DNA from 2 places in the Methylocystis sp. Uni0008 genome. Region 2 is predicted to be linked to the other one. Evidence: predicted binding sites of a transcription regulator. Region 2 holds the regulator's gene; the other holds the start of a gene.
The links. The regulator PhoB, encoded in region 2, activates phosphate uptake and scavenging genes when phosphate is short. The targets are predictions, from matches to a motif close to TGTCATNNANCTGTCAT.

Region 1 (14,375 bases), 380 kb from region 2:
GCATGCCATGCGCGTCGATGAGCAGCAGGCGGCCCACGAGCCCCTCGCCAAAGCCGACGATCTCGCGCACGACTTCGAGCGCCATCATCGCGCCGACGACGCCCGCAAGCGCGCCGAGAACGCCCGCTTCCTCACAGGTCGGGATTTCGCCTTGCTGCGGCGGCGTCGGAAACAGACAGCGATAGGTTGGATTGGGGCCGTCGGCGCCATGCTCGAATGGCCGCAGCGTCGTCAGCGACGCGTCGAAGCCGCCGAGCGCCGCGGTGACGAGCGGCTTTCTCTCGTAGAAGCATGCGTCAGACACGAGATAGCGCGTCGCGAAATTATCCGAACCGTCGGCGACGATATCGTAGCGCGCGATCAGCGCGCGCGCGTTGGTCGCATCGAGCCGCAGCGCATGCGGCTCGACCACCACATGCGGATTGATGCGGCGGGCGGCGTCTTGCGCGCTGTCGACCTTGAGCCGGCCAACATCCTGCGTCGCGTGGATGACCTGGCGCTGCAGGTTCGACAGGGAAACCGCGTCGTCGTCGACGACCCCGAGCGCGCCGACGCCGGCCGCGGCGAGATATTGCAGCAAGGGCGCGCCGAGCCCTCCCGCGCCGACGACGAGAACCCGCGCCGCTTTCAGTTTGCTTTGGCCCGGCCCGCCGATGTCGCGCAGCACGAGGTGCCGGGCATAGCGTTCGATCTCTTCAGGGGTAAGGCTCAACAGGCGCTCCGGCGCCGCGCAGGGGTGCGGCGCGGGCGACCATAGCGGCTTCGCCCCCGCGCCTCCAGCGCCGGCGATATCGCCCCACGATCGAGATTCAGGGTTGCACAGGCTGGCGATTTTTTGCCGAGCGGCGCTCGCCGTCGCCCTCCTGGCTCGTGGCGCGCAGCGCTTCAATGCCGACGCCGCCGAGCGCCGCCGCGCCGCGGGCGTAGGCGATATTGTCGAGGAATTGCCGCGCGCAATTCTCCCAGGTGTAGGTCAGCGCATGCGCGCGCGCCGCCTCGCGGCTGATGTCGAGCGCCGAGAGCGCCGCCGTCCGCAGATCCTCGTTCAGCGCGCCCGCGCCGCTCGCGCCGATGACGTCGAGCGGCCCCATCACGGGATAGGCCGCAACCGGAAGGCCGCAGGCCATGGCTTCCAGCATCACCATGCCGAAGGTGTCGGTGCGGCTCGGAAAAACGAATGCGTCTGAGGAGGCGTAAAGCGCGGCGAGTTCGGCGCCCGTCTTGACGCCGAGGAACTTCGCCTGCGGAAATCTGGCTTCGAGCCCGACGCGCGCCGGTCCGTCGCCGGCCAGCAGCTTCGTGCCCGGCAGATCGAGCGACAGGAAGGCTTCGATGTTTTTTTCGACGGCGAGACGGCCGGCGTAAAGGAAAATCGGCCGCTCGTAGGGAAGCGGCGCCGCCGCGTCGGGCGTAAACAGCGCGTGATCGACGCCGCGCGACCAGCGCAGCAGCCGCCGAAATCCGCGCTCGGACAGTTCCCGCGAGAGGCTCGGCGTCGACACCATCACGCCGGCGCCTGCGTTATGGAAGCGGCGCAGCGCCGCATAGGCGAGCCCGACCGGCAGTCCGAAGCGCGCCTGGATATATTCGGGAAAGCGTGTGTGAAAGCTCGTGGTGAAGCAGCGGCCGGCGCGCAACATGACGGCCCGGGTCACGAGGCCGATCGGACCCTCGGTCGCGATATGGACATGATCATAGCCGTCTCCGAGACGCCGGCGGACGGCGCGCGGCGAGGCGAGCGCCAGCGCGATCTCCGGATAGGTCGGCATCGGCAGCGAATTGAAGTCGCGCGGCGTCAGAAAGTCGATCTCGGCGCCGAGCGCGCGCGCGGATTGCGCCATGGCCTCGAGCGATCTGACGACGCCATTGACCTGCGGACGCCAGGCGTCCGTCGCCACCAGTATGCGCATCAGGCCGCCGCCGCTCTCTCGTTCGTCAAAGCCTTGGCGCGCTCTGCGGCGTCCGCCGCCGCGCGTTCAGCCGCCGTATCGTGCCAGCGCAAGATCTCGAAGACGCCGTCACTGTGTTCGGCGATCGCGGTGCAGCTCTCGACAAAGTCGCCTGTATTGACGTAGAGCTTGCCGGAGATCGTCTTGATCGTCGCGTGATGGATGTGGCCGCAGATGACGCCGTCCACATTGCGGCGCGCCGCTTCGGAAGCCAAAGCGTTCTCGAAATCGCCGATGAAATTTACGGCGTTCTTGACCTTCAGCTTCGCCCACGCCGAAAGCGACCAGTAGCCGACGCCGAACATACGGCGCGCGCGGTTGAACCAGGTGTTGACGACGATCGCGAAGTCATAGGCCCAGTCGCCGAAGAAGGCGAGCCAGCGCGCGTTGCGCACGACGATGTCGAACTGATCGCCGTGGATGACGAGCATGGTCCTGCCGTCGGCGGTTTCATGCAGCGCGTCCTCGACGACTTCGACGCCGCCGAAATTCAGTCCGGCGTAGTCACGGGCGAATTCATCGTGATTGCCCGGCACATAGATGACGCGAGCGCCTTTTCTCGCCTTTCGCAGGAGCTTCTGGACCACGTCGTTATGCGCCTGCGGCCAGTACCAGCCGTTCTTCAGACGCCAGCCGTCGACGATGTCGCCGACGAGATAGAAAGTGTCTGCGTCATTGTGCTTGAGAAAATCGACCAGCAGCTCAGCCTGCGCGCCGCGCGCGCCAAGATGAAGGTCGGACAGGAAAATCGTCCGATACCGCTTTACCGCATGATCGCTTGCCGGATCTGACATTTGCGCCGTGTGGGACCGCGCCGCTTGGAGGACATTCGATCTGGCGTTTCTGTCGAGCATGAGCCTGTTCGCCTCTCGCCTTCGCCGCTTTGAACTGATTGACCAGATTCGCATCACAGGCGGATGACACGTCGGCAAGGCTCGATGCCTGCGAAAGCCGGACGGGATGTCGCGGACCGTTCGATATTTCGAACGCAATCGGCTATCTTGCCGGACCGATTCTGAAAATGGATGGGCGCGTAGAGCGCCAGGAATTGATGGGCGTCGAAGGCCAGGACAGGCAAAAAATGATGGAGGCTGGCGCGCTGGCGCTGTCAGGCCAGCTTGGCGCCACCGTGCAGCGGTTGCGGAAGGCCTATAATCTGTCGCTTTCCGAACTGTCTCAGCAGTCCGGGGTGGCGAAATCCATCATCAGCCAGATCGAACGCAACGAAACGAATCCGACGCTCGCCACGATCTGGCGTCTGGCGCAGGCGCTCGACGTCTCGATCGAGCGGGTGCTGCAGACGGCCGAAGACGAACCCTTCCTCGAGAAGACCAGCAAGGCGGACACGCCCATCCTGGTCTCCGACGACGGCAAATGCCGTCTGGCGATCATCGGCTGGATCAAGACCGTTGAATGGCTGCAGTGCTACGAATTCGCCGCGGATCCAGGAGGCGTGCTGGAATCGGACGCGCATCAGCGCGGCTCGGTCGAAAGCCTCTCCGTGCGCGAGGGCGAACTCGAGGTCGAGGTCGCCGGCGCCAGGTCGAGCGTGAAGGCCGGGGAAACCTTGCGCTACCGCTGCGATCGGCCGCACGTCATCCGCAACCTCGGCTCGACGCCGGCGCAGGCGACGATGGTCTGCATTCTCAAGGCTGCGGTGATGGAATGAGGCCGCCGCAGGCGTTCGAGCGTCTGCGGCGAGCGACGACGCGGCTCAGGAGTCCAGGCCGCCGACGTGCTTTTGCGAGTAGAGCTGGACGCCGAGCTGCTTGATCAGTTCAAGCTGCGTCTCGAGGAAGTCGATGTGCTTCTCCTCGCTCTTGACCACGCTTTCGAAGAGCTGCTCCGAAACGCGGTCATTGATCGAGAGGCAATAGGCGGCGGCTTCGAGATACAAGTCACGGGCGCCGAGTTCGGTGGCGAGATCCGCCTTGATGATCTCCTCTACCGACTGACCGATGCGCAGCGGATCGAGCACCTGCATGTTCGGAAAGCCTTCGAGGAACAGGATGCGCTCGGCGAAATGATCCGCGTGATGCATCTCCTCAATGGATTCTTCCCGCCATTTCTTGGCGAGTTCGAGAAAGCCCCAATTGTGGAAAATGCGGAAATGCAGCCAGTATTGATTGACCGCCGTCAATTCTGCGCGCAAACCGCGATTAAGATACTCGATGACTTTCGCGTCACCGCGCATGTCCGCATCCTTTCCATGAAATAGACGTCAGGCCGCCAGTTCGTCGGCGCGACAGCCCTCACAATCGCCGTTCCCTGGACACTCGTCCAACCCTCGCGCGGCGTGCTGGTCGACGATGGCGACGATGCTGCGCACACAGCGCCCGCATTTCGCCTCGCAACCCATATGCCGGAACACCGCTGCAACCGAAGGCCGGTCGCCGCGGGACCCAAGCGTATCGCGCACATCGCGGTCCGACAGGACGTTGCACGAACAGACGATCATTGCTTAGCCTAGTTTGGAAAGATTGCAAACTACTTTCTGGAAAGGCTGCAAACCTCCTAGTTTGGAAAGATTGCAAACTACCTTTCGTTTCAGTAGGTTACACCTCTTCCCATGGTTTGCCAACTCCGATGTCGGCTTTCGGACAGAAGGCCGCATCGATGAACTCAAGTGGCAAGGACCGTGCCGGTTCATCAAATTCATTTCGGACCGTTCGGCCGCAGGGCAAGAGTTTGAAAGAAAAGAGCCGCGAGAGGCCCTCGGCTCAGATTCAGTGGAGCCGAGACCAGCTTTGACGGCTGCCGATCTCATGGCGCATCCTCCTCATGGGAAGTCACGGAACCGTTGAGAGAATGCGGGCGAACGCGCTGAACCAGGGCTGAAATTCCCGTTCATCAGAAGGTTATGAATGCTGAAGCTCTTGGGCGCGCTGGATCAGGGCACGACGAGCACGCGTTTTGCGATTTTGGATGCGTCCGGCGAAATCCTCGCCCAGGCGCAGCGCGAGCATCGCCAGATCTATCCCCGCCCCGGCTGGGTCGAGCACGACGCGGCGGAAATCTGGCGAAACGCTCAGGCCGTGATTGAAGCGGCGCTGGCGAAGGCTGGACTCTCGGCAGCGGACCTCGCCGCCGTCGGCGTCACCAATCAGCGCGAGACGACGGTCCTGTGGGATGCGGCGACGGGCGCGCCGCTCCATAACGCCATCGTCTGGATGGACACGCGCACCCAGGCCGCCGTCGATCGCCTAACGGACCAAGGCTTGGGCGATCTCGTCCGCGCAAGAACGGGACTGCCGCTCGCGACCTATTTCTCCGCTCTCAAGCTCGGCTGGCTCTTCGACGAGATCCCCGGCGCGCGCGCAAGCGCCGCGCAAGGAAAGGCGCTTTTTGGCACGATCGATTCCTGGATCATCTGGAATCTGACCGGCGGCCCGGGCCGAGGACGTCACGTCATCGACGCGACCAATGCTTCGCGCACCCAGCTGATGAGCCTGCAAACGCTGGGCTGGGACGAAGAACTGCTGCGGATCTTCGACATCCCCGCGGCCTGTCTGCCGGAAATACGCTCCTCGAGCGAAGTTTACGGCGAATGCGTCGGCGCGCTCGCGGGCGTTCCGCTCGCCGGCGCGCTCGGCGACCAGCACGCCGCGCTGCTCGGGCAAGCCTGCGTCAATGCGGGCGACGCCAAGAACACTTACGGCACCGGCTGCTTTCTCCTCATGAACGTCGGCGAGACGCCGCGCGTCTCGACCAAAGGCCTGCTGACGACGCTCGCCTATCAGCTTGGCGACGCCAAACCCTGCTACGCGCTGGAGGGCTCGATCGCCATCGCCGGCGCTCTGGTGCAATGGCTGCGCGACAATCTCGGCGTCATCAAAGAGAGCCGCGAGATCGAGGCGCTGGCGAGGAGCGTGCCCGACAATGGCGACGTCTATTTCGTTCCCGCCTTCTCTGGTCTTTTTGCGCCGCGATGGCGCGGCGATGCGCGCGGACTGATCGCGGGGCTGACGCGCTTCTCCAACAAGGGCCATATCGCGCGCGCCGCGCTCGAAGCGGCGGCCTTCCAGACCCGGGAGGTTCTGGCCGCGATGATGGCGGACGCAGGCGTCGATATCGGCGCGCTCAGGGTCGACGGCGGCATGGCGGCGAACGACCTGCTGATGCAGTTCCAGGCTGACATCAATGACGCGCCGGTCGTCCGGCCGCGGCAGCTCGAACTGACGGCGGTCGGCGCCGCCTATGCGGCGGGCCTCGCCGTTGGCGTCTATCGAAGCCTCGACGACATCGTCGCGCATGCGCGCGAGTCGCGCCGCTTTACGCCCGATATGACGCCGCAGGAGCGCCTGCGGCTCATCGCCTCATGGGAAAAAGCTGTCGAGCGTTCGCTCGGCTGGGCGATCTGACCGGCGCGCTATTCGAAATCGACGCTTAAACCGTGCTTTTCGAGCTGTCGTTCGACCGCGTCGAGAATTTTCTGCAGCTCCTCGATCTCGATCGGCGTTTCGTCATCGGGCGCATCCCAATGGTCGAGATCATCGAGACGCACGACAAAATCGGCGTCTTCGTCCGATTCCGCGTCCGGCGCCGCTGCGGGAATGGTGAGCGTCCTCCCGTCGCGGCGCACGCGAATCGCGCCCTCCGTCATCTCGACCTGATAGCCGCTTCCGCGTCGCGCCATGGCTCCCTCCAGCCTTGCGGCTCTCACTCCTCGACAAGTCCGGCGCGAACGGCGGCCTTGCGCATGAGCGTCGGCAATCCCTCTTTATCGAGATTGGCGCGCGCCGCCCAGCGGCAATCTGCGGGCGGCGCTTTGGCGCGCGTATGCGCGACGAACACCGTCGCGTCGAGCGCGAAATGGGTGAAGACATGCGTCACCGGCGCGTCGAGCGCGCGCCATTCCGCGGCGCAGGGCGCGAAACGCGAGAATTCGGCGGCGCCGACGTCCTGCGTCAAGGGCGTCGAGGGAAAGGCGTTCATGCCGCCAAACAGTCCCTTGGGCGGCAATCGGCGCAGCAGCGCCTCGTCGCCGCGCCGAAGGATGAAGATCGCGCCGCGGCGCCGGGGTTTTGGCGCTTTGGCCTCGCGCGCCGGATAGTCGCGCTGCGCGCCAAGGCGCCGCGCCGCGCAGCAGGACGACAGCGGACAGGCGGCGCAGCCCGGCGTTCGCGGCGTGCACACCAGCGCGCCGAGCTCCATCAGCGCCTGAACTGAATCGCCGGGCCGCGCATGGCTCATGAGCGCTGCGGCCTTTTCGCGAATCAGCGGCGCGGACTTTCGCGGCGGGCGCTCGATCGCATGCAGCCGCGCGACGACGCGCTCGACATTCCCGTCGACCGCGACGCAGGGCTGATCGAAGGCGATGGCGGCGATCGCCGCCGCCGTATAGGGGCCGACGCCGGGAAGCCGCCGCAGGGCCGTCTCCTCGCGCGGAAATCCGCCGACGGAGTCCGCGACCGCGCGCGCGCAGGCGTGCAGGTTGCGGGCCCGGGCGTAATAGCCGAGCCCCGCCCATAGCGCGAGAACGTCGTCGAGCGGGGCGCGGGCCAGATCCTCGACCGTCGGCCAGCGGGCCAGAAACTCCCTGTAGCGGTCCTTCACCGTGGCGACGGTCGTCTGCTGCAGCATGATTTCCGACAGCCACACCCGATAGGGGTCCGGCGCTTCGCCGCGCCTCGCGCGCCAGGGCAGCTCGCGCCGCGCGGCGTCATACCAGGCAAGCAGCGCTTCCGCCGGTTTGGTCGATCTCGCGCGAGGCCTTATCATGAGCGCGATTGATAGAGGGCGAAGCCTCGCCCCCGCAAGAAGGGCGGCCCGGCCGCAAGCTCGATGAGCCTCTCCCCGCGCGCCAAAAGTTTCGCGCGCCCGCTCGCGGATTACGTCCTGCGCGAACTTGATCCGCTCGTCGCCGCGCGCGGCTTCGGGGAAGCCTCGCTGCTTTTGTGCTGGCGCGAGATCGTCGGCGCGCGGATCGCCCGGATCTGCGCGCCCGCCTCACTGCAATGGCCGCCGCGCGCGCGGACGAAACCGGCCGAGCCGCCCGGCGCAAAACGCCGCGAAAAGACGCCGCGCGAGCCGGCCACTCTCGTGCTGCGGGTTGACCCGGGCTTCGGACTCGAGCTGCAGCATCTCGCGCCGACCATCATCGACCGGGTCAACGCGCATCTCGGCTGGCGATGCGTCGCGCGGCTCTCGCTGCGGCAGGAGGAACTGGCTCCCGCGTCCCCTGCCCGGCCGAGCCCCGGCCGCCCGCCAAAGGCCGACGCGGCGGCCCGCGCCCGCGCCGCCGAGGCGGTCGAGGGCGTCGCGGAAGAGGCCCTGCGCGCCGCGCTCATCAGGCTCGGCGAACGCGCGCTCGCCGGCGCGATTCAGGACCCCCGCGACGCTTGACGCCGGTCTTGCAAAGGCTTGCAATCGCGCATAGGTTCGCGCCGCTCAATGCCGCCATAGCTCAGTTGGTTAGAGCACCAGATTGTGGATCTGGGGGTCCCCCGTTCGAGCCGGGGTGGCGGTACCATGCTCTTAGTGCGCCACATTCAGGCCTGGTCCGCCGGGAGCAAGGCGACTTATGAGTTGGCGGAAAAGGCTTCAGGGCAAGCAGCCGGAACGCGACCCGCGGCCGATCTATGTCGCAACCTTCGGTCTGCTGATGTCGGCGGCGAGCTACGCCATTCCCGATGAAGGCGTGGCGGGAGCCTTTTTCGGCTCCGGCCTGATCACGGCGGCCTTCTGCATGCTCTATTGGCTTGCCAACCCGACCGGCGGCCTCGATTGAGCCCGTCCATCGAAGGCCTTTGAATCCGGCTGTCGAATTCGCTGGGCCTGTCATTCCCGGCAGGCCGGAGGCCTGACCGGGAATTCCGAGCAACGTTCAAGAATTTGGTCGGACGCGGGATTCCCGATCGCGCTACGCGCCTCGGGAATGACATCGAGCGATTCCGGTTACAGCAGATTGCCTTCCGAGATGGCGCGAAGCGCGAAGCCCAGCGCAATGATGCCCCATCCTTTGAACAGCAGATCGATGCCGAGGAAAGTGCCGATCGCCCAGAGTCCGGTGAACGGCCAGCCGGTCAGCAACAGCGCGCCGAGCACCAAAGCGACGCCGCCCTGCAGGAGATACATCCACAGACCCTCGATTTGAGAGGTCAGCGCAAAACCGATGATGAGTATGCCTTCGGCAATGAAATAGAAGGCGATCAGCAGCGTGATCGCTTCGGCGCTGATCGCCGGGCGCGTCAGGAGCATGATTCCAACGACCGCCAGCAGAACCGCCCACAGCACGTGAACGAAAAAGTCGGTCCACAGGCCCGCCGCCGAGAAGGCGAAGATGAGAACCGACACCGCGCTGACGATGAGCAGCGCGCCCAGAAAGCCGACCGCGATGAAGGTCGCCATTCGGGCGCGGATGATCGCCAGGATTCCCAGCGCCCCGACAAATATCCCCAAGGCTATGACCCAGCCCCAGTGTACGGCGAGGACGTCGGGGGCGGCCGAAACGAAAGAGTCAAACTGGCGCTGCATCTAAGGGCTTCCATGGCAAGGTGGGTGAAAGCCAGATCTTTGCCGATCACAGGCAAATAGCAAGCGGATAATTCCGCGAAGAACGCGCCTCCACTGCTTTGTGGCCGACGGAAGATACGCCGGCTTTTCCGAGCGACGCGAAACCACGAACATAGAATCAGCCTCGGAGGGTCCGAGCAAAAGCGGCCCGTCGTGAGCGGCGTTCAAGAGCGTTCGCTGTCGAGATGGCTCATTTGCGCCTTCGCATATCGCTCTCCCGCGACGGAATCGGCGATGTTCTCCAAAGCGGAAAGCGCCTCGCCATCGAGCGTCAGCGAAAGCGCGCCAAGCGATTCTGAGAGCCTGTCCCGCCGCCGCGCGCCGACGAGCGGCGCGATATCGTTGCCGCGCGATACAACCCAGGCGATGGCGACCTGTGCGACGGTCGCGCCTCTGGCGTCGGCGACGCGCTTGATCTCGTCTGCGATCGCCAGATTCTGATCCAGATTGGCGCCCTGGAAGCGCGGAATAGTCGCGCGAAAATCCATTGCTCCTGTTTGCTTCTGGGCTTGCCAATGGCCGCTGATCAGCCCGCGCGACAGCACGCCATAGGCGGTGAGGCCTATGCCGAGCGCACGGCAGGTCGGGAGAATCGTCTTTTCAATTCCGCGCGAGATCAGCGAATATTCGATCTGCAGATCGGCGATGGGGTGAACGGCGGCCGCCCGGCGGATCGTCTCCGGCCCGACTTCCGAAAGTCCGATGAAGCGGACGTAACCCGCCTTGACCATGTCGGCGATGGCGCCGATCGTTTCCTCGATGGGCACGTTCGGGTCGAGCCGCGCCGGCCGATAGACGTCGAGATGATCGACGCCAAGGCGCTTCAGACTGTAGGCGAGCGATGTCTTCACGGCGGAGGGCCGCCCGTCGAAGCCGATCCAATTTCCGTCCGGATCGCGCTGCGCGCCGAATTTGACGCTGAGAATGGCGGCGTCGCGCGGGCGGCCGCGCAGCGCTTCCGCGATCAGCATTTCATTGTCGCCCATGCCGTAGAAATCGCCTGTGTCGAGCAGCGTTACGCCGGCGTCGAGAGCGGCGTGAATGGTGGCGACGCCTTCCGCGCGGTCCGATGCGCCGTAGAGGTCGGACATGCCCATGCAGCCGAGGCCGAGGGCTGAAACGACCGGGCCGTTCGCGCCGAGTTTGCGAGTGATCATTTAGGATCTCCTAAAGCCGCAGATCGATGCGGATTGACGACGCCCGCAAACCTGTCTGCGCCGCGCAACTATATGTTACTGCATCCCTGCTCGCGGCCGCGCATGAGCTTATGCTTGCCGGGCGCAATGAGAGCGAAAGAACCGTGCCGCGCCATTTCGACCCTGCGCTGATCAATGATCAGTTCGATGATCCCGGACTTTACGTCGATCTCGTTTTCGAAAAGCGGGCGCTGCTCTTTGATCTTGGCGATCTCGCGCGGCTTTCGCCGCGAAAGATGCTGCGCATCAGCGACGTCTTCGTGACGCATCTGCACATGGATCACTTCGCCGGCTTCGATCAGCTGCTGCGGCGGCTGCTCGGGCGCGAAATGACGCTGGGCGTTTATGGGCCACGCGGCATAATCGATGCGGTTGAACATAAGCTCAGAGCCTATTCCTGGAACCTCATCGCCGGCTATGACGGCAATCTGACGTTCCGCGTCACCGAAATCGACGAATCCGGATCCAAGTCTTCCGCGTCCTTCTCGGGACGAACGCAATTTGCGCGTCGCGATGAAGAGAAGAGCGCGCCCAGCGATGGACTGCTGCACAAGGAATCTGGCATTCAGGTTCGCGCCACGACGCTCGATCACGGACTGCAGGTTCTCGCTTTCGCTCTGGAAGAGCGCGCGCATATCAACATATGGCGCAACAGGCTCGATGCGATGGGCCTCGCCGTGGGCCCGTGGCTACGGACGTTCAAGGATGCGACGCTTCGCGGGGTCGACGATGCGGCGCCCATCAAGGTCAGCTGGAATGATTCGGCAGGCGAGAAGCCCGACGCTCTGCCCTTCGGCCTGCTGAAGAAGAAGATCATGAAGATCTCCTCGGGCCGCAAAATCGCTTACGTGGTCGATTGCGCCTACACCGACCGCAACATCGAACGCATCGTGCAGCTCGCGGCAGGCGCGGACACGCTCTTCATCGAAGGCGGTTTTCTGGAGTGTGACTCGGCCGCCGCCGCAGCGCGGCGGCATCTGACGGCGCGTCAGGCGGGAACGATCGCGCGTCTCGCCGGCGCGAAGCGCCTCGTGACCTTTCATTACTCGCCCCGCTACAAGGGACAAGGCGCGGAGCTTGCGCGCGAAGCTCAGGACGCGTTTCTTAAGCTGAAGACGCATTCGGAAGCGGGAAGCAGTTCATGAAAATTTTTCGGGCGACGGCGTTTTTCGTTTTTGCGGCGCTGTTCTTCTCCCCAGTCGCCGGCGCCGGCGCAGAGAGAAGCCGTTCCGTCATTTCGCTGACCGTGACCGAGGATCAATATTCCGGCGGGCGCATCTACCTGCCGGTCCGCGTCGGCAACGTCATGGGAACCATGCGCCTCGACACGGGGGCGTCCAGCACCCGCCTCAGGCTGGCCGCATGGAACAAGGATCTGCCCATTCTCGGCCACAGCGCGTCGACGGGAGCGTCGGGCGCGTCGATGCAGTGCGACGAGGTTGAAGCGCCGCAGGTCGAACTCGTCGCCAGCCAGGGCGCCAACATCGGGCGGGCGAAATATGAGGTCACGCGCTGTCCGCCGGGCGACGGCGATGATCTGTTGGGAATCGATTTTTTCAAAGGCGCGCGCTTCAGCCTGGATATCGATCGCCGCGAGCTCGTTTTCTTCGGAGACGCGACGGCCGGCGGCCGGCCGAAACCGTTCCGGCGGCTGGGACCCGACGGGCGGCTCGTCGGCGTCGACCTGCGCGTCGGCAATACCACTGCTGTGGGCCTGTTCGACTCGGGCGCGGAAGTCTCGGCGGTCGATCAGCAATTCATACGCAAGCACAAGGGACTTTTCGTCCCCGTAAGGGCCAAGGCAAGCGCAAGCGGCGTCGGCGGCAACCGCATTTCGCTCAACGTATACAGGATCAAGTCGCTGGATCTCGGCGAAGGCCGGGTTCTGCGCGATCTTTATGTCATCTCCTACGACTTCGGCCGCTTGCGCGCCGCTCTCGGTCGAAACGTTCCCTTCCTGCTGGGCGTCAATCTGATGAGGAGATTCGCCTGGGATTTCGATTTCCGCAGCCCGGATTCGCCGACCTGGGACGCAAAGCTGAAATAGAGAGGGACGGCGCGCTCGCATCGCGCGGCGGGTCCTCCGCCAAGGTAAGAACCGAGACGAAGGGCCCGCCCGCGAACGCGCCTAGAAGTTCACTTTTGTCGCGAGATAAAAGCTGCGTCCGGGAGAGGGATAGCCGTCCGTCACCGTATAGAGCTCGTCGAAGAAATTGCGCACGCCGGCCTGAAATTTGACGTTGTCGGTAGGCTGGTAGTCCACGTTCAAATTCGTTAGGAGGTAAGGGTTGGTTCGGTAATACACGAGGCCGGTCGAGACGCTGGTCCATCGACTGGTCGCCATCTCGATGTTCGGCATAATGGTCAGCCCCGGGATCGGACGATAGCCGGCGTAGAAAATCAGCTTTGCATCGGGCACGCCGATTGGCTGGAGCGTGACGATCCCTGTGAGCGTCCTCCCCGAGAAAAACAGGGATGGCGGCGCATCCAGGCGGCGGCGGATCAGCGTCAGATTGCCGCCGAGCGAGAAATCCTCCCGCACGAAATAGTCGGCCGATATTTCCGAGCCCCAGAAGCGGGCCTGGCCGACATTCTGTTGCTGCGTGGTAGGGACGCCCGTAGGGTCGAGTATGGGAACGCCTTGGATGAATCTGTCGACGAGGCTGTAGAAGACGTCGATCGAGACGCGGCTGCCGGGCGCGAATTCGGAGGACCAGCCGAGATCGAAATTGGTGGCGCGTTCGGGCTTCAGTCCCGGATTGGACGTTTGGCCGCCAAAGCGGGAGCTGAATCGCTCGAACAGCGTCGGGTAACGGGTTCGACTCGACACTTTGAAATAAAGGCGGTCCTGATCGGTGTAATGCCAGATCGCGGCGCCCTGATAATTGGGCGCCTGTACGTCCTTGGGCGTATATTGGAAGTAGCCGCGATCCGTAGTCCACTCGTCGGCCTGTCGCAAGTGCCGCCAGTCGTAGCTGAAGCCGGCGACGAGATCGATGTCCTTGCGCGGATGGAACGTGTTTTCGACCGCGACCGAATAAGTGTCCTCCTGGCTTGTCTGGAGCGGCTCGAACAAGCAAGGCACGCCCGTGAAGCATCCGACTCTTCCCCTCGGGTCGTTGTTTGGGAAGAGCCCGCTGAGAGTATTCCGGCCGAAGCCTTTCTGTTGTTCGCCATGATTGTCGAAGCGGTAGAAGAACAGGCCTTTCAACGTGTCGATGTCGCCGAACTGGTGGCCCGCCTCGACCTCGGCGCCGAGAGAATAATCCATATAGGGGCTGATGAAGGAGCGCTGCAGGGATTGAGTGATGAACGACTGGTTGTCATAGGCGGTGAGGCCATTGTCGAATTTGGTCCAGTAGCCGCGCGTCTTGACATAGGAGGCGTCGCCAAGCTGGGTCTTGGAAAGGAAATAGAGATTCTGCACCCGCCAGTAAGGCCATCTCCAGAAGCGCTGGCTCGCAAGCGGATCGGTGATATGCAGCGGCGCTCCCTTCTCACCTTCCTGGCGGTTGAAGCTCAGCGAATATTCGTCCGTCGCATTGGGCGTAACGCCGACCTTGGCGCCAATGTTGAAGTCGCGTGAATAGGATTGGCCGCGCATGCCCCAGCCTTGCGTCAGCGTCGACCTATAGCTCGCGGGCAGCATCCATCCGTCCATCGTTTGAAAGGTGCCGCTGAGCTGCGCGTAATAGAGATCCCTCTTCGTGCCGGC
Region 2 (14,375 bases):
TCGCTCGACCCCTCGACGATCGTCGACCGCCGCGCCATGCGCTTCCATGCGACCGGCACGGCCTGGAACCATGTCGCCATGGATCAGGCGATCGCCGACGCCGGCCTGACCGAGGCGGAAATTTCGAACGAGCGCACCGGCATCATCATGGGGTCGGGCGGTCCTTCGACCCACACGCTCGTCGAGGCGGCGGACATTACCCGCACCAAGGGGCCGAAGCGCGTCGGTCCCTTCGCGGTGCCGAAATGCATGTCGTCGACCGCCTCGGCGACGCTCGCCGTCTGGTTCAAGATCAAGGGCGTCAATTATTCGATCTCGTCGGCCTGCGCGACGTCGAACCACTGCATCGGCAACGCCTATGAGCTGATCCAATACGGCAAGCAGGACATGATTTTCGCGGGCGGCTGCGAGGAGCTGGAGTGGGAGCTCTCGGTCCTCTTCGACGCCATGGGCGCGATGTCGTCCTCCTACAATGATCGTCCGGCGACGGCCTCGCGCGCCTATGACAAGAATCGCGACGGATTCGTCATCGCGGGCGGCGCTGGCGTGTTGGTGCTTGAAGAACTCGAACACGCGAAGGCGCGGGGCGCGAAGATCTACGCGGAAGTCGCCGGCTATGGCGCGACCTCCGACGGCTACGACATGGTCGCGCCGTCCGGCGAAGGCGCGGTGCGCTGCATGCAGCAGGCGCTCGCGACGGTGAAATGCCCGATCGACTACATCAACCCGCACGCCACGGCGACGCCGGTCGGCGACGCGAAGGAGATCGAAGCGCTGCGCGAAGTCTTCGGCGTCGGCGACAAATGCCCGCCGATCGCGGCGACCAAATCCCTCACCGGCCATTCGCTCGGCGCGACGGGCGTGCAGGAGGCGATCTATTCCCTGCTGATGATGCAGAACGGCTTCATCTGCGAGAGCGCCAACATCGAGGAGCTCGATCCGGATTTCGCCGACATGCCGATCCTGCGCGAACGGCGTGACAATGTGAAGCTCGGCGCGGTGCTGTCGAACTCCTTCGGCTTCGGCGGCACCAATGCGACATTGGTGTTCAAACATCCCGACGCCTGACATGCGCAATAGCGGGCGTCATGACCGGGCGTGTCCCCGGCCATGACGCTCGTAGCGCGCCGCGCTCTTCTTTGCTTGTCTGTTTCTTCGCCGGGCGTAGGCCCGTCCTTTCCATCTCACCGACGATGACAATCACAAGATGACAGTTGCAACCGGCCTCATGCAGGGTAAGCGCGGGCTCGTCATGGGCGTCGCCAATGATCATTCGATCGCCTACGGCATCGCGCGCGTTCTTGCGCGTCACGGCGCGACGCTCGCGTTCACCTATCAGGGCGAGGCGTTGGGCAAACGCGTCAAGCCGCTCGCCCAGGAGCTCGGCTCGAACCTCGTGCTGCCGTGCGACGTCGAGGATCTTTCGACCGTGGACCAGGTGTTCGCGCGCCTTGAATATGATTGGGGCGATATGGATTTTCTCGTCCACTCGATCGCCTATTCCGACAAGAGCGAATTGAAGGGACTCTACGCCGACACCTCGCGCGAGAATTTCATTCGCACGCTCGTCATTTCCTGTTTTTCCTTCACCGAAGCGGCGCGCCGCGCGGCGGCGCTGATGAAGAAGGGCGGATCGCTGTTGACGGTGAGCTTCGGCGGTGGAACGCATGTCATGCCGAACTACAATGTCATGGGCGTCGCCAAGGCGGCGCTCGACTCATCGGTGCGCTATCTCGCCGCCGACTTTGGCGATCGCGGCATTCGCGTCAACGCGCTGTCGCCCGGCCCCGTGCGCACCATGGCGGGCGCCGGCATCACCGGCGCGCGCGCAATGGGCGCGTTTCAAAAGAAGCATTGTCCGCTGCGCCGGATGATCACGCTGGATGAAATCGGCGGCTCGGCGCTTTATTTTCTATCGGAGCTTTCGGGCGGCGTGACCGGCGAAGTCCATCTCGTCGACGCCGGCTACAACATCATGTTGCAGCCTCGTCCGGAGGATTTGAACGGCGAGGAGTGACACAATGCGAACAGCGCTGACTTTAGCCTTCGTTCTCGCCGGGGCGCCGGCAATGGCCGCGAGCGCCGATCCGACCACCGGCGCGCAGATCGCAAAAACCGAATGCGCATCGTGCCATGCGATCGGGCGCGACGTCGAGGCGAAGAGCCCCGATCCGAAGGCGCCGCGCTTTATCGACGTCGCAAAAATGACGTCGACGACCGAACTGTCGCTCAAAGTGTTCCTGCGCTCCTCGCACAGGAATATGCCCAACATCATTCTCTCGCGCGAAGAGATCGACTCCGTCGCGAGTTATATTTTGGGGCTCGGAGGCAAATAGCCGCCAAGCCCGCTCGTAAGCCGAAAACTTATGCGGCCATCTTCTGTCCCGACATCCTGCGGCATTCCTCGGCGCAGCGACGGCATTCGTCGGCGCATTCCTTCATGTCCGGAATGGGATCGCATTCCTTGGCGCAGGTTTCGCACGCCTCAGCGCAAAGCGCGCAAATCTGTTTCGCCTGCGGCGAATTCATCAGCATCATCTGCGCGCTGTCGCGGCACATATCCGCGCAGGCGATCATGGCTCGAAAGTGTTTCGGCTTTACATGTTCGCCGCCCTGCTCGAGGCAGTGGGTCATCGCCATGCCGAAACACATCTGATAGCAGCTCAGGCAGGCGTCGATACAGGCCTGCACTTCCTTCGGGATCATGCGCATGATTGCTGGTTCCTTCTAAGGCTCCCCGGCTCGCCGCCCTGCACGCAGCTAGTTCAGAGGCTTCACGGGTCAAGATTGGCGCATCGCGTGACGCCGCATAAGCTTGCGCTTACTAAGGGCTTGACGTCGCGGCGCTGGGCGCCGACCTTTGAGAGGCGCGAATGACTGAGATCGCGCTAGTCATCGCCCTGACATGATTGAGAGATTGAACCTGAGACGCTTGGACCAGATTTGGCGGTCAAGAGGATTGTGCATTGAGCGCTCCGAAAACCGGCGGCGGGCGCGAGGCCTCTGAATGACTTCGCATGATAACGACTTGATGGAAGACGCGGCTCGGCGGCTGCCCGTCGTCAGGCCAGCGGATCGCGCCGGATTCATCGGGGCGCTGCGGGCGCGGCTGCCGAAAGGAGCGCTCAGCGCCTTGGGCGTCGCCGCCAGTCTCGCCGTCTTTGCGCTCGCCGCCTACATTCTTGGCAAGACGCTGTCGAACCTCAGCTACGCCGATCTGCTGAACGCCTTTCGCGCCACAAGCGGCGCGCAGATCCTTGCTGCTTTAGCCCTGTCGGTGCTCTCATACGTGTTCCTCACGGGCTATGACGTCGTGGCGCTGCGCCATATGCGAGCCTATGCGCCTTACAGAGTTTCGGCGCTTGCGTCGTTTGCGAGCTACGCCATTTCCTTCAATCTCGGTTTCCCGATCATCACCAGCGCGGCCGTGCGCTACTGGATCTATTCACGCGTCGCGCTGAATGCGCTGCAGGTGGCCAACATTACGATCTTCGCCGGCGTCACCTTCTGGCTGGGGATGACGCTGATGATGGGCGTTGGCTTCGTTTACGGCGCCGACGCGCTTGCGGCGCTCGACGGCTTGCCCGCCTTTCTGCACATTATTCCAGGCGTGCTCATCCTCGCTGGCGTGCTGTTCTATTTCGTCTGGGTGACGCTCGCCCGGCGCAGCATCCGGCTTCGCGGCCACGCTTTGGAGTTGCCGGGCTTCGCGCCAACTTTGGCGCAGTTCACGCTCGGCGTCGCCGATCTGAGCTGCGCCGCCGGCGCGCTCTATGTGCTGCTGCCCGAGGGCGTCCCGCTCGACTTCATTCCCTTCGTCGCGGTCTATGTCGTCGCCTGCATTCTCGGCGTGATCAGCCATGCGCCCGGCGGCATCGGCGTCTTCGAGGCGACCATGCTGCATGCCATTCCGGCGGCTTCGCAGGAGAGCGTGCTGGCGTCGCTTCTCTTGTTTCGGATGATCTACTACTTCATTCCGTTTGTCGTCGCGCTTGCGCTTCTGGGCGCCGACGAAGGCGCGCGTCGCTGGGGGCCGCTGCGTGAGGCGATCGCGCGCATCCTGGAAGAGCGCTCCAATTGAGCGGCGCCGGACCAGTCGCCATGACCCTTTCCAGTCAGCCGCTGAAATGGCGCAACCAGGCGCTGGATGTCCTCGCGCCCGTCATCAATGCGCTGCCGGAGCCGATCTTCGTCATCGACTCGGAAACTCATGTCGCCGCCGTCAATATCGCGGCGCAAGGGCTCTCGCCCGCCATTCGGCTCGGCGAACCGCTTTCGCGCAGCCTCCGCTCGCCCGACATGCTCGACGCGGTCGCGCGCGTGCTCGCCGGCGGCGAGGCGGAGAAGACGGTCTGGGTCGAGCGCCTGCCGGTGGAATGCTGGTTCGAGGCGCATGTCGCGCCGATGCGGATCGAAGGCTTCGAGGCCGCGGCCATGGTGAGCCTGCGCGATCTGACCGAATCGCGGCGGGTCGAGCGCATGCGCGTCGACTTCGTCGCCAACGCCAGCCACGAGCTGCGCACGCCGCTCGCGTCGCTGCTCGGCTTCGTCGAGACCCTGCAAGGCCCGGCCCGCGAGGACGCGGAAACCCGCGACAAGTTTCTCGGCATCATGCGCGAGCAGGCGCAGCGCATGGCGCGCCTCGTCGACGATCTGCTGTCGCTGTCGCGCATCGAGCAGCATATGCATCTGCGGCCGGCGACGCCCGTCGATCTGACGCTGCTCGTCGCGCATATCGTCGACACTTTGTCGCAGATGGCGGAGGACAGAGGCGTCGCCATCAATCTCGATCTTCAGCCCAACGTCGTCGCGCCCGGCGATCGGGACGAACTTGCCCGAGTCGTCGAGAATCTCGTCGAGAACGCGCTGAAATACGGCTGCGCGGAGGATGGCGCCTGCAAGCCCATCGACATCTCGCTCGTTCGCGAGGGCGGGCTCGTCATTCTTTCGGTGCGGGACTACGGCCCTGGCGTCGCGCCGGAGCATATTCCGCGGCTGACGGAGCGTTTCTACCGCGTCGATGCGGGGAAGAGCCGCGCGAAAGGCGGCACCGGACTCGGACTGGCGATCGTCAAGCATATCGTGCTTCGCCACCGCGGCCGGCTCGGCATCGAGTCCGCGCTTGGGGAGGGGACGCTGTTTCGCGTCATCCTGCCTGCCAGCGATGAGTGATTTGTAAATATCTGATTTTATATAGTAATATATGTCATCAAACTGTAATCTTTCTGTCACAAAAACCTATTGTCGGATGGATAGTTTCCCGCTGGCGATGACGCAGGGCGACATCGCCAGTCAGTTCTCGAGCGAAAGAGACCCTTCAAATGATCTCGACGATTTTCAGGCGCGGCGCTGGCGCAGCGCTCGCCCTCGCCGCTATGGTCGGCGTGGCGACGGCGCTGGACATTTCCGGCGCCGGCGCGACCTTCCCTTATCCGATCTACGCCAAATGGGCCGAGGCTTATAAGAAGGAGACCGGCAACGGACTGAATTATCAGTCGATCGGCTCCGGCGGCGGCATCAAGCAGATCAAGGCGCGCACGGTGACCTTCGGCGCCACCGACCAGCCGCTGAAGCCCGAGGAGCTGCAGTCCGCGGGTCTCATCCAGTGGCCGCAGGTGATCGGCGGCATCGTTCCGGTCATCAACCACCCGGGCATGTCCGGCGGCGAACTCACGCTCGACGGCGACACGCTCGCCAAAATCTTCCTGGGCGAAATCGTCAAATGGGACGACCCGGCGATCAAGAAGCTCAATCCGAAGGTGAAGCTTTCCTCGGAGGCCATCGTCGTCGTTCATCGCTCGGACGGATCCGGCACGACCTTCAACTTCACCAATTACCTGTCGAAGGTTTCGCCCGACTGGCAGTCGAAAGTCGGCGCCAACACCTCGGTCGAATGGCCCGTCGGCATCGGCGCGAAGGGCAATGAGGGCGTCGCGAACAACGTCGCCAACACCAAGGGCTCCGTCGGCTATGTCGAATACGCCTACGCCAAGCAGAACAAGCTGACCCACACCAAAATGGTCAACAAGGACGGCAAGGTCGTCGCGCCGAGCATGGATACGTTCCAGGCGGCCGCGGCGGGCGCGGACTGGGCTCATGCCGAGGGATTCTATGAAATCCTGACCAACGAGCCTGGCGCGAAGGCCTGGCCGATCACCGCAGCGACCTTTATCCTTCTCCCCAAGGAGCCCAAGGATGAAGCGGCCGCGGCGGAGGCCATGAAGTTCTTCTCCTGGGCCTTCGCTCATGGCGGGAAGATGGCCGAAGAGCTCGATTACATTCCGATGCCGAAAACGGTCGTCGAGCTGATCAAAAAGACCTGGACGGGCGTCAAGGGACCAAGCGGCAAACCGCTGTCGTCGCTGTGACGCGGCCCGATTGACGACATTGGCGATCCGACGGCCGCTTGGCGCGGCAGTCGGATCAATGAGCGCCAATGCTCGGGAGCGGCGGTGGGAGTTGAGCGGATGTACTCGATCGAGCCGAGCCGGCGCAGCGCGAATGGAACCGGCGAGGAGGCGGGTTCGGAAATGTCGGAAATAGTCTTGCAGCAGGCGTCGTCAACGTCAGTCGCCCCCGATCGAACGCGCGTCCTCGGACGAATGGCGCTCGCGGACAAAACTTTCCGCGAAGTGACGCGCGCCGCGGCGGTGATCGTCCTTCTGATCCTGGGCGGCGTGATCGTTTCGCTCGTATACGGCTCGCTGCCGGCGATGCAGGCCTTCGGCTTCGGCTTCCTGATTTCGCAGTCATGGAATCCGGTCACCGAAAATTTCGGCGCGGCGGCCCCGATCTACGGCACGGTCATGACGTCGATCATCGCCATGCTGATCGCCGTTCCCGTCGGCCTCGGCATTGCGGTCTTTCTCACCGAGCTTTGCCCGCACGTTATGCGCCGTCCGATCGGCACGGCGATCGAGTTGCTCGCCGGGATTCCCTCGATCATCTATGGCATCTGGGGCCTTTTCGTTCTGGCGCCTTTTCTCCAGTCGCATGTTCAGCCCGCGCTGATCGCGGCCTTTGGCGACATCCCCGTTTTTTCCACGCTGTTTGCCGGCCCGCCTTACGGCATCGGCCTGCTTACGGCGGGCTTCATTCTCGCGATCATGGTGTTGCCCTTCGTCGCGTCGATTTCGCGCGACGTCTTCGAGACGGTGCCGCCGGTGTTGAAAGAAGCGGCGACCGGCATCGGCTGCACGACGTGGGAAGTGATGCGCTACGTCGTGATGCCTTATACGCGCGTCGGCGTGATCGGCGGCGTCATGCTTGGACTGGGACGCGCGCTCGGCGAGACGATGGCGGTCACTTTCGTCATCGGCAACGCGCACAAGATTTCCGGATCGCTGCTCGCGCCCGGCACGACGATCTCGGCGACCATCGCCAATGAGTTCACCGAGGCGGTCGGCGATCTCTACACGTCGGCGCTGATCGAACTCGGCCTCATCCTCTTCTTCATCACCTTCGTCGTTCTGGCGATTGCGCGTTACATGCTGATGCGCATCGAACAGAAGTCCGCATAGGGAGGCGCTCCATGTCGCTTTATGCATCCAGACGCAACGCCAACTCGATCGCGACAACGCTCTGCTGGGCGGCGGCGCTTTTCGGACTGACGTGGCTGCTCCTGATCCTTATGGCGCTTCTCTATGAAGGATTTCGCGGCCTCTCGCCTGCGGTCTTCACCGAGATGACGCCGCCGCCTGGCAGCGACGGCGGTCTGCTCAACGCCATCGTCGGTTCGCTCATCATGACGGCGATCGGCGTTGGCGTCGGCACGCCGCTCGGCATGCTCGCAGGCACCTATATGGCCGAATATGGCCGCTATTCGAAGCTCACCACCGTCGTGCGCTTCATCAACGACATCCTGCTCAGCGCGCCGTCGATCGTCATCGGCCTTTTCGTCTACACGATCCTCGTGCACCCGATGGGTCACTTCTCGGCGATCTCCGGCGCCGTGGCCTTGGCGCTTCTGGTCATCCCCGTCGTTCTGCGAACGACGGAGGACATGCTGCTGCTCGTGCCCGGCTCGATGCGGGAGGCCGCTTCGGCGCTCGGCGCGCCGCGCGCGCATGTCGTCGCCAGCGTCGCCTATCGGGCCGCCAAGGCGGGCATGATCACCGGCGTGCTGCTCGCCGTCGCGCGCGTCTCCGGCGAGACTGCGCCCCTTCTTTTCACGGCGCTGAATAATCAGTTCTGGAGCACCAATCTGGCGGCGCCGATGGCGAGCCTGCCGGTCGTCATCTTCCAGTTCGCGCTCTCGCCCTACAAAGACTGGCAGCAACTCGCCTGGACCGGCGCGCTGCTGATCACCGTCGCAGTTCTCGCCCTGTCGATCGCCGCGCGCTCCCTGAGCGCCGGCCGGAGGAAATCGAAATGAACGCCGCCGTCCAAGCCCCCAAAGAGCCGCCGACGAAAATCTCGGTCCGCAGCCTCGATTTCTATTACGGCGCGGATCGTTCGCTCAAGAATATCAGCCTGCCGCTGCGCGCAAACAAGGTGACGGCCTTCATCGGACCTTCAGGCTGCGGCAAGTCGACGTTGCTGCGCGTGTTGAACCGGATGTACGACCTCTATCCGGGTCAGCGAGCCGAAGGGGAAGTGCTGCTCGACGGCGAGAACATTCTCGACCCGGCGATCGACCTCAACGCCCTGCGCTCGCGGGTCGGCATGATCTTTCAGAAACCGACGCCTTTCCCGATGTCGATCTATGAGAACATCGCCTTCGGCATTCGGCTTTACGAGAAGCTGTCGCGCGCCGATCTCGACGCGCGCGTCGAAGCGGCGCTGCGCGGTGCCGCCCTCTGGGACGAGGTGAAGGACAAGCTCCACGCGAGCGGTCTCGGCCTCTCGGGCGGGCAGCAGCAGCGACTCTGCATCGCCCGCAGCGTCGCCGTGCAGCCGGAAGTCATTCTGTTCGATGAGCCCTGTTCGGCGCTCGATCCGATCTCGACGGCGAAAGTCGAGGAGCTGATCGAAGAGCTCACCAGCCGCTACACGATCGCGATCGTCACACACAACATGCAGCAGGCGGTGCGCGTCTCCGATTACACCGCCTTCATGTACCTCGGCGAACTCGTCGAATTCGGCGAGACGGACGACGTGTTCAACAAGCCCAAGGAAAAGCGGACGCTCGACTACATCACGGGCCGTTTTGGCTGAACCAGCATTCGAGGACGGCGCTCATGAGCGATCACATTGTAAAATCCTACGACCGGGACCTTGAGGCGCTCGGACGCCGCATCGCTGAAATGGGCGGCGTCGCGGAAAAAATGTTGGCGGAGGCGATGGACGCGCTCTCCAACTTCGACGTCGACCTCGCCCATCGGGTCGTCTCCAGCGATCCGCGGCTCGACGCGCTCCAGCGCGAAATCGAGGAGAACGCGATCCTCACCATCGCGCGGCGACAGCCCCTGGCGGTCGATCTGCGCGAATGCATCGCGGCAATCCGGATCTCCGGCGATATCGAACGCGTCGGCGACCTCGCCAAGAACATCGCCAAGCGCACGCTCAAGATCGTGTCGGAGGCGCGGGTGCCGCGCGCCATCGTCGGACTCAAGTCGATGCATGAAGTCGCCGCGATGCAGCTCAAGGACGCGCTCGACGCCTACGCCCTGCGCGACATCCAGCGCGCGCGCGCGGTGTGGCAGAACGATTCCGATCTCGATGCGCTGGAAGACTCGGTGTTCCGCGATCTTCTCACCTTCATGATGGAGGACCCGCGCAACATCTCCTTCTGCACGCATCTGCTGTTCTGCTCAAAAAATCTGGAGCGGATCGGCGATCACACGACCAACATCTCGGAGACGGTCGTCTATGTCGTCACCGGCGAGCCGATGCCCACCGAGCGGCCGAAATCGCGCGTTCCCGATTTCGGGCTCAAGGATGAGGCGACGCAATGAACGAAGCGACGTCCGTGATGCCGCGCAGCGGCAAAAGCGATCGCGCGCCGCGTATCCTCGTCGTCGAGGACGAGACCTCGCTCGCGACGCTGCTCGTCTATAATCTCGAGGCCGAAGGTTACCAGGTCGAGCATGTCGACAATGGCGATGAAGCCGAGCTGCGGCTCGCCGAGTCGCCGCCTGACCTTGTCATTCTCGACTGGATGCTGCCAGGCGTTTCAGGTCTCGAAATCTGCCGGCGTCTTCGCGCGCGCGACAGCGCCAAGGATATGCCGGTGATCATGCTCACCGCGCGCGGCGAGGAAGGCGAGCGCGTGCGCGGCCTTTCTGTCGGCGCGGACGATTACGTCGTCAAGCCGTTCTCGACGCCGGAGCTCATGGCTCGGGTGCGCGCGCTGCTGCGCCGGGCGCGACCCGAACGCGTCGCCTCCAGGCTGACGCTTGGCGACATCGACCTCGACCGCGACACCCGCCGCGTGCGGCGCTCCGGCCGCGAAATTCATCTTGGTCCGACCGAGTTCCGGCTGCTCGAATATTTCATGGAGAAGCCGGGTCGCGTCTTCACCCGCGCGCAGCTGCTCGACAGCGTCTGGGGCATGTCGGCGGAGATTGACGAGCGCACGGTCGACGTCCACGTCGGGCGGTTGCGCAAGGCCCTGATCCGCGGCCGCGAGAAGGATCCGATCCGCACCGTGCGCGGCGCCGGTTATTCCTTCGACGAAACTTTCGGACACGAGTGACGGGCCGCGGCGCCCGATTATGCGTAACGCTGCGCGCGGAGCTGATCGCGCGCGCGGCGGCGATCCTGGGCCGGCTGATAGGCGACGCGCGCGTGATAGGCGCAGTAAGGTCCGCCGCCGATCGTCGACTTGCCGCCGCAGAAGCGGAACTCCGGCGACGTGGGGTCGCCCATCGGCCAGCGGCACATGGATTCTCGCAGCTCCATGAGCGTGACGCGCTCGGAGATGGGGATCACCACCTCTTCCTCGCGCGCAAGCCGCGGCGCAGCCAACACGTGCGGCGCGAAAGCGAGCGCCAGATTGCCGTGCGACGAGACGCCGTTCATGCGCGGCTGCGTCTGACGCGGGGCCTTGGCGACGCGCGGACGTTGTGCGTTCGCCGTCTTGGCGCGCTCGGCGAGTCCGAGGCGATGGATCTTTCCGATCACGGCGTTGCGCGTGATGCCTGGTCCGAGTTCAGCCGCCACTTGGCTGGCGCTCAGGCCGTCGCTCCAAAGCTTGCGGAGCAGTTCGACGCGTTCGTCGGTCCATGACATTAGGCTTCTCCATTCTTTCGGGTCGCGCGCGGATCGGAGTTTCTTCCGAGCAACGCAGGCCTGAAGCCCAGCGGCGATGTGACGCGCATCAACACTCGAGAGAACGCGCCCAAACAAACGACGCGGGCGCCGACTAGAAACTTTCTGTTTACTTTGAATCACGCGCGAGTCGCGCTGGCAAGCGCGCGCTCGCGTTCTCAACAGCCTTTCGCCCGGACTGTTGCCCGCAGGACTCACCCTTTCGGCCTGCGCGACGCCGAGCATCGACGCCAATGACCGAACGGCGTCATTGATTTGACCGCATCGGGCGGCGCGCTTAAAATCCGTCCTGAACTGCCGCCCTTAAAAGGGCGGCGCTTTGTTTTTCGAGCTTCCTCTGGCGGGGCCAGCGACGGAAGCATGGAGCAGGGCTTTTGACGTCAGCGCTTTATCCGACCTATCCGCGCGCCGATCTCGCCTTCAAACATGGAGAAGGCGCCTGGCTGATCGCGGAAAACGGGGACCGCTATCTCGACTTCAGCGCGGGCGTCGCGGTGCTGTCGCTCGGCCACAACCATCCGCATCTCGTCGAGACTCTGAAGCGCGCGGCCGAAGAACCCTGGCACGTCTCCAATCTTTTTCGTATCCCGCAGGCTGAGCGCCTCGCCGAGCGGCTCTGCGACGCCACTTTCGCCGATCTGGTCTTTTTCACCAATTCCGGCGCGGAGGCGGTGGAATGCGCGATCAAGACGGCGCGTCGATTCCATGCGGCCAATGGCCAGCCGGAGCGATATCGGCTGATCACCGTCGAAGGCGCCTTCCATGGCCGGACGCTCGCGACCATCGCCGCCGGCGGCAATGCGAAATATCTCGAAGGGTTCGGACCGCCGGTCGAAGGCTTCGATCAGGTCCCCTTCGGCGATTACGACGCCGTCGAGGCGGCGGTCACTGAGGAAACGGCGGGCGTGCTGCTCGAGCCTATTCAGGGAGAGGGCGGCCTGCGCGTCTTTGCGCCCTCGTTTCTGGCGCGGTTGCGGGCGCTCTGCGACGCGCGCGGGCTGCTGCTCGTGGTCGATGAGGTCCAATGCGGCGTCGGCCGCACCGGCAGATTCCTCGCCTGCGACCACGCGGGCGTCGCGCCCGACATCGCAGCGCTGGCCAAGGGGCTGGGCGGCGGATTCCCGCTCGGCGCCTGCCTTGCGACGCGCGAGGCGGCCAAGGGCATGACGCCGGGCGCGCATGGATCCACCTTCGGCGGCAATCCGCTGGCGACGGCGGTCGGCGGCGCGGTGCTCGACGTCGTGCTTGCGGACGGCTTCATGGCGCGCGTCGCTCGGCTCGGCGCGCTGTTGCGCCAGCGGCTCGCGGAGCTCGAAGATCGCTATCCGTCTCTGATCGAAGAAATCCGCGGCGAGGGACTGATGTTCGGCGTCAAGACCCGCATTCCCAACGCCGACTTCGCCGCCGCCGCGCGCGCCGAAGGCCTGTTGACCGTTCTTGCCGGCGACAACGTCGTGCGTCTGTTGCCGCCGCTCATTATCGACGAGAGCGACATTGCGGCTGCGGCGACGCGCCTTTCCGCCGCCTGCGCACGCCTCGCCGCGCCCGCCGAAAAGCTCGGAGCCGCGTGATGACCGCCCATTCGCTGACGCGGCCGCGCAGCTTTCTCGATCTCTCCGATCACTCCGGCGAAGAGCTGCGCCGCATTCTCGATCTCGCCAAATCGCTCAAGGCGCGCCGCGTCAAAGGCGCCGAGCCGAGCGAGCGGCCGCTCGCCGGCAAATATCTCGGCATGGTGTTCGACAAGCCGTCGACCCGCACGCGCGTCTCCTTCGACATCGCGATGCGCGAACTCGGCGGCGAAACGATCATGTTGACCGGCGCCGAAATGCAGCTTGGCCGCGGCGAGACCATCGCCGACACGGCGCGCGTGCTGGCGCGCTTCCTAGACGCGGTCATGGTGCGCATTCTTTCGCATCCCGATCTCATGGAGCTGGCGCGTTTCGGCAATCTGCCGGTCATCAACGGGCTGACCAAGCAGTCGCATCCCTGTCAGGTGATGGCGGACGTCATGACCTTCGAGGAGCATCTTGGCCCGATTCAAGGCCGGACGGTCGCCTGGACCGGCGACGCCAATAATGTGCTCACGAGCTGGGTGCACGCCGCCGGCCGCCTGGGCTTCACGATCAATGTGGCGACGCCTGCCGATTTTGCGCCCTCCGACGAACTCGTCAGCTGGGCGAAAGCCAATGGCGCGAAGATCAATCTGACGCGCGACGCCTATGAAGCCGTGGCCGGCGTCGACGCCGTGATCACGGATTGCTGGGTGTCGATGGGCGACGCGGACGAGGACGAGCGCCGCGCCGCGCTGGCCCCCTATCAGGTCGACTCGAAACTGATGCGCGCGGCCGCGAAACATGCGCTCTTCATGCACTGTCTGCCGGCGCATCGCGGCGAGGAGGTCACCGCGGAAGTGATCGACGGGCCGCAGTCGGTCGTCTTCGACGAAGCCGAGAACCGCCTCCACGCGCAGAAGGGCGTGCTGTGCTGGTGCCTCGCGCCGGGGCAGGTCTGATGCCGCAAGGCGGGGGCCCGGCGCCAAGCCGGCCAGTTGCGCTTCATTCCGAGGATGACCGGGTGCTGCCTTTCGCGGTCGAGGCGCTCGACCTGCGCGGCCGCGTCGTGCGGCTCGGCCCCACGGTCAATTCCATCCTCAGCCATTACGCCTATCCGGCGCAGGTGGCGCGCCTGCTCGGCGAGGCGGTGGCGCTTGCCGCGCTGCTTGGCTCTATCCTTGAATCGCACGGCCGCTTTCAGCTGCAAACGCGCAGCGACGGGCCGGTCGACATGCTCGTCGTCGACTATGACGCGCCGGGGAAGCTGCGCGGCTTCGCCCGCTTCGACGCCGAGCGCGTCGCCGAGACGCGCGCCGCTGCGCCGGCGGCGCTCTTTGGACGCGGCCATCTCGCGCTCACGATCGAGCGCGAGGAAGACGCGGCGCGCTACCAGGGCGTTGTGCCGCTGGAAGGCGAAAGCCTCGCCGAAGCCGCGCATATCTATTTCCGTCAGTCGGAGCAGATCCCTTCTTTCGTCAGACTCGCCGTCGCTGAAAGCGTCACGCCGCAGGGCCGCAGCTGGCGCGCCGGCGGATTGCTCCTGCAATATCTGCCGTCCGGCGGCGCGCGCGCCCGCGATCTTCCGCCAGGCGACGCGCCCGACGGGGC

Region 1: a site for PhoB is predicted at 2,856-2,872, ahead of AC0X69_RS10635 (UDP-2,3-diacylglucosamine diphosphatase). Genes of this name have one in related genera too.

The regions. Positions count from the first base shown of each region.
Region 1 is NZ_CM166370.1:2,126,599-2,140,973, forward strand. It holds gene AC0X69_RS10625 (HesA/MoeB/ThiF family protein) at 1-712, opposite strand, end outside; gene AC0X69_RS10630 (glycosyltransferase family 4 protein) at 810-1,910, opposite strand; gene AC0X69_RS10635 (UDP-2,3-diacylglucosamine diphosphatase) at 1,910-2,743, opposite strand; gene AC0X69_RS10640 (helix-turn-helix domain-containing protein) at 3,001-3,618, shown strand; gene bfr (bacterioferritin) at 3,664-4,143, opposite strand; gene AC0X69_RS10650 ((2Fe-2S)-binding protein) at 4,171-4,407, opposite strand; gene glpK (glycerol kinase GlpK) at 4,814-6,310, shown strand; gene AC0X69_RS10660 (Imm74 family immunity protein) at 6,319-6,585, opposite strand; gene mutY (A/G-specific adenine glycosylase) at 6,609-7,670, opposite strand; gene AC0X69_RS10670 (DUF721 domain-containing protein) at 7,734-8,294, shown strand; tRNA gene AC0X69_RS10675 (tRNA-His) at 8,345-8,421, shown strand; gene AC0X69_RS10680 (hypothetical protein) at 8,473-8,679, shown strand; gene AC0X69_RS10685 (HdeD family acid-resistance protein) at 8,847-9,425, opposite strand; gene AC0X69_RS10690 (aldo/keto reductase) at 9,629-10,621, opposite strand; gene AC0X69_RS10695 (ribonuclease Z) at 10,648-11,805, shown strand; gene AC0X69_RS10700 (hypothetical protein) at 11,802-12,707, shown strand; gene AC0X69_RS10705 (TonB-dependent receptor) at 12,789-14,375, opposite strand, start outside.
Region 2 is NZ_CM166370.1:2,508,445-2,522,819, forward strand. It holds gene fabB (beta-ketoacyl-ACP synthase I) at 1-1,068, shown strand, start outside; gene fabI (enoyl-ACP reductase FabI) at 1,208-2,017, shown strand; gene AC0X69_RS12510 (c-type cytochrome) at 2,022-2,336, shown strand; gene AC0X69_RS12515 (four-helix bundle copper-binding protein) at 2,365-2,712, opposite strand; gene AC0X69_RS12520 (lysylphosphatidylglycerol synthase domain-containing protein) at 3,008-4,081, shown strand; gene AC0X69_RS12525 (ATP-binding protein) at 4,102-5,172, shown strand; gene pstS (phosphate ABC transporter substrate-binding protein PstS) at 5,322-6,368, shown strand; gene pstC (phosphate ABC transporter permease subunit PstC) at 6,603-7,520, shown strand; gene pstA (phosphate ABC transporter permease PstA) at 7,532-8,374, shown strand; gene pstB (phosphate ABC transporter ATP-binding protein PstB) at 8,371-9,156, shown strand; gene phoU (phosphate signaling complex protein PhoU) at 9,180-9,896, shown strand; gene phoB (phosphate regulon transcriptional regulator PhoB) at 9,893-10,636, shown strand; gene AC0X69_RS12560 (GcrA family cell cycle regulator) at 10,654-11,172, opposite strand; gene AC0X69_RS12565 (aspartate aminotransferase family protein) at 11,586-12,782, shown strand; gene argF (ornithine carbamoyltransferase) at 12,782-13,726, shown strand; gene AC0X69_RS12575 (Hsp33 family molecular chaperone) at 13,726-14,375, shown strand, end outside.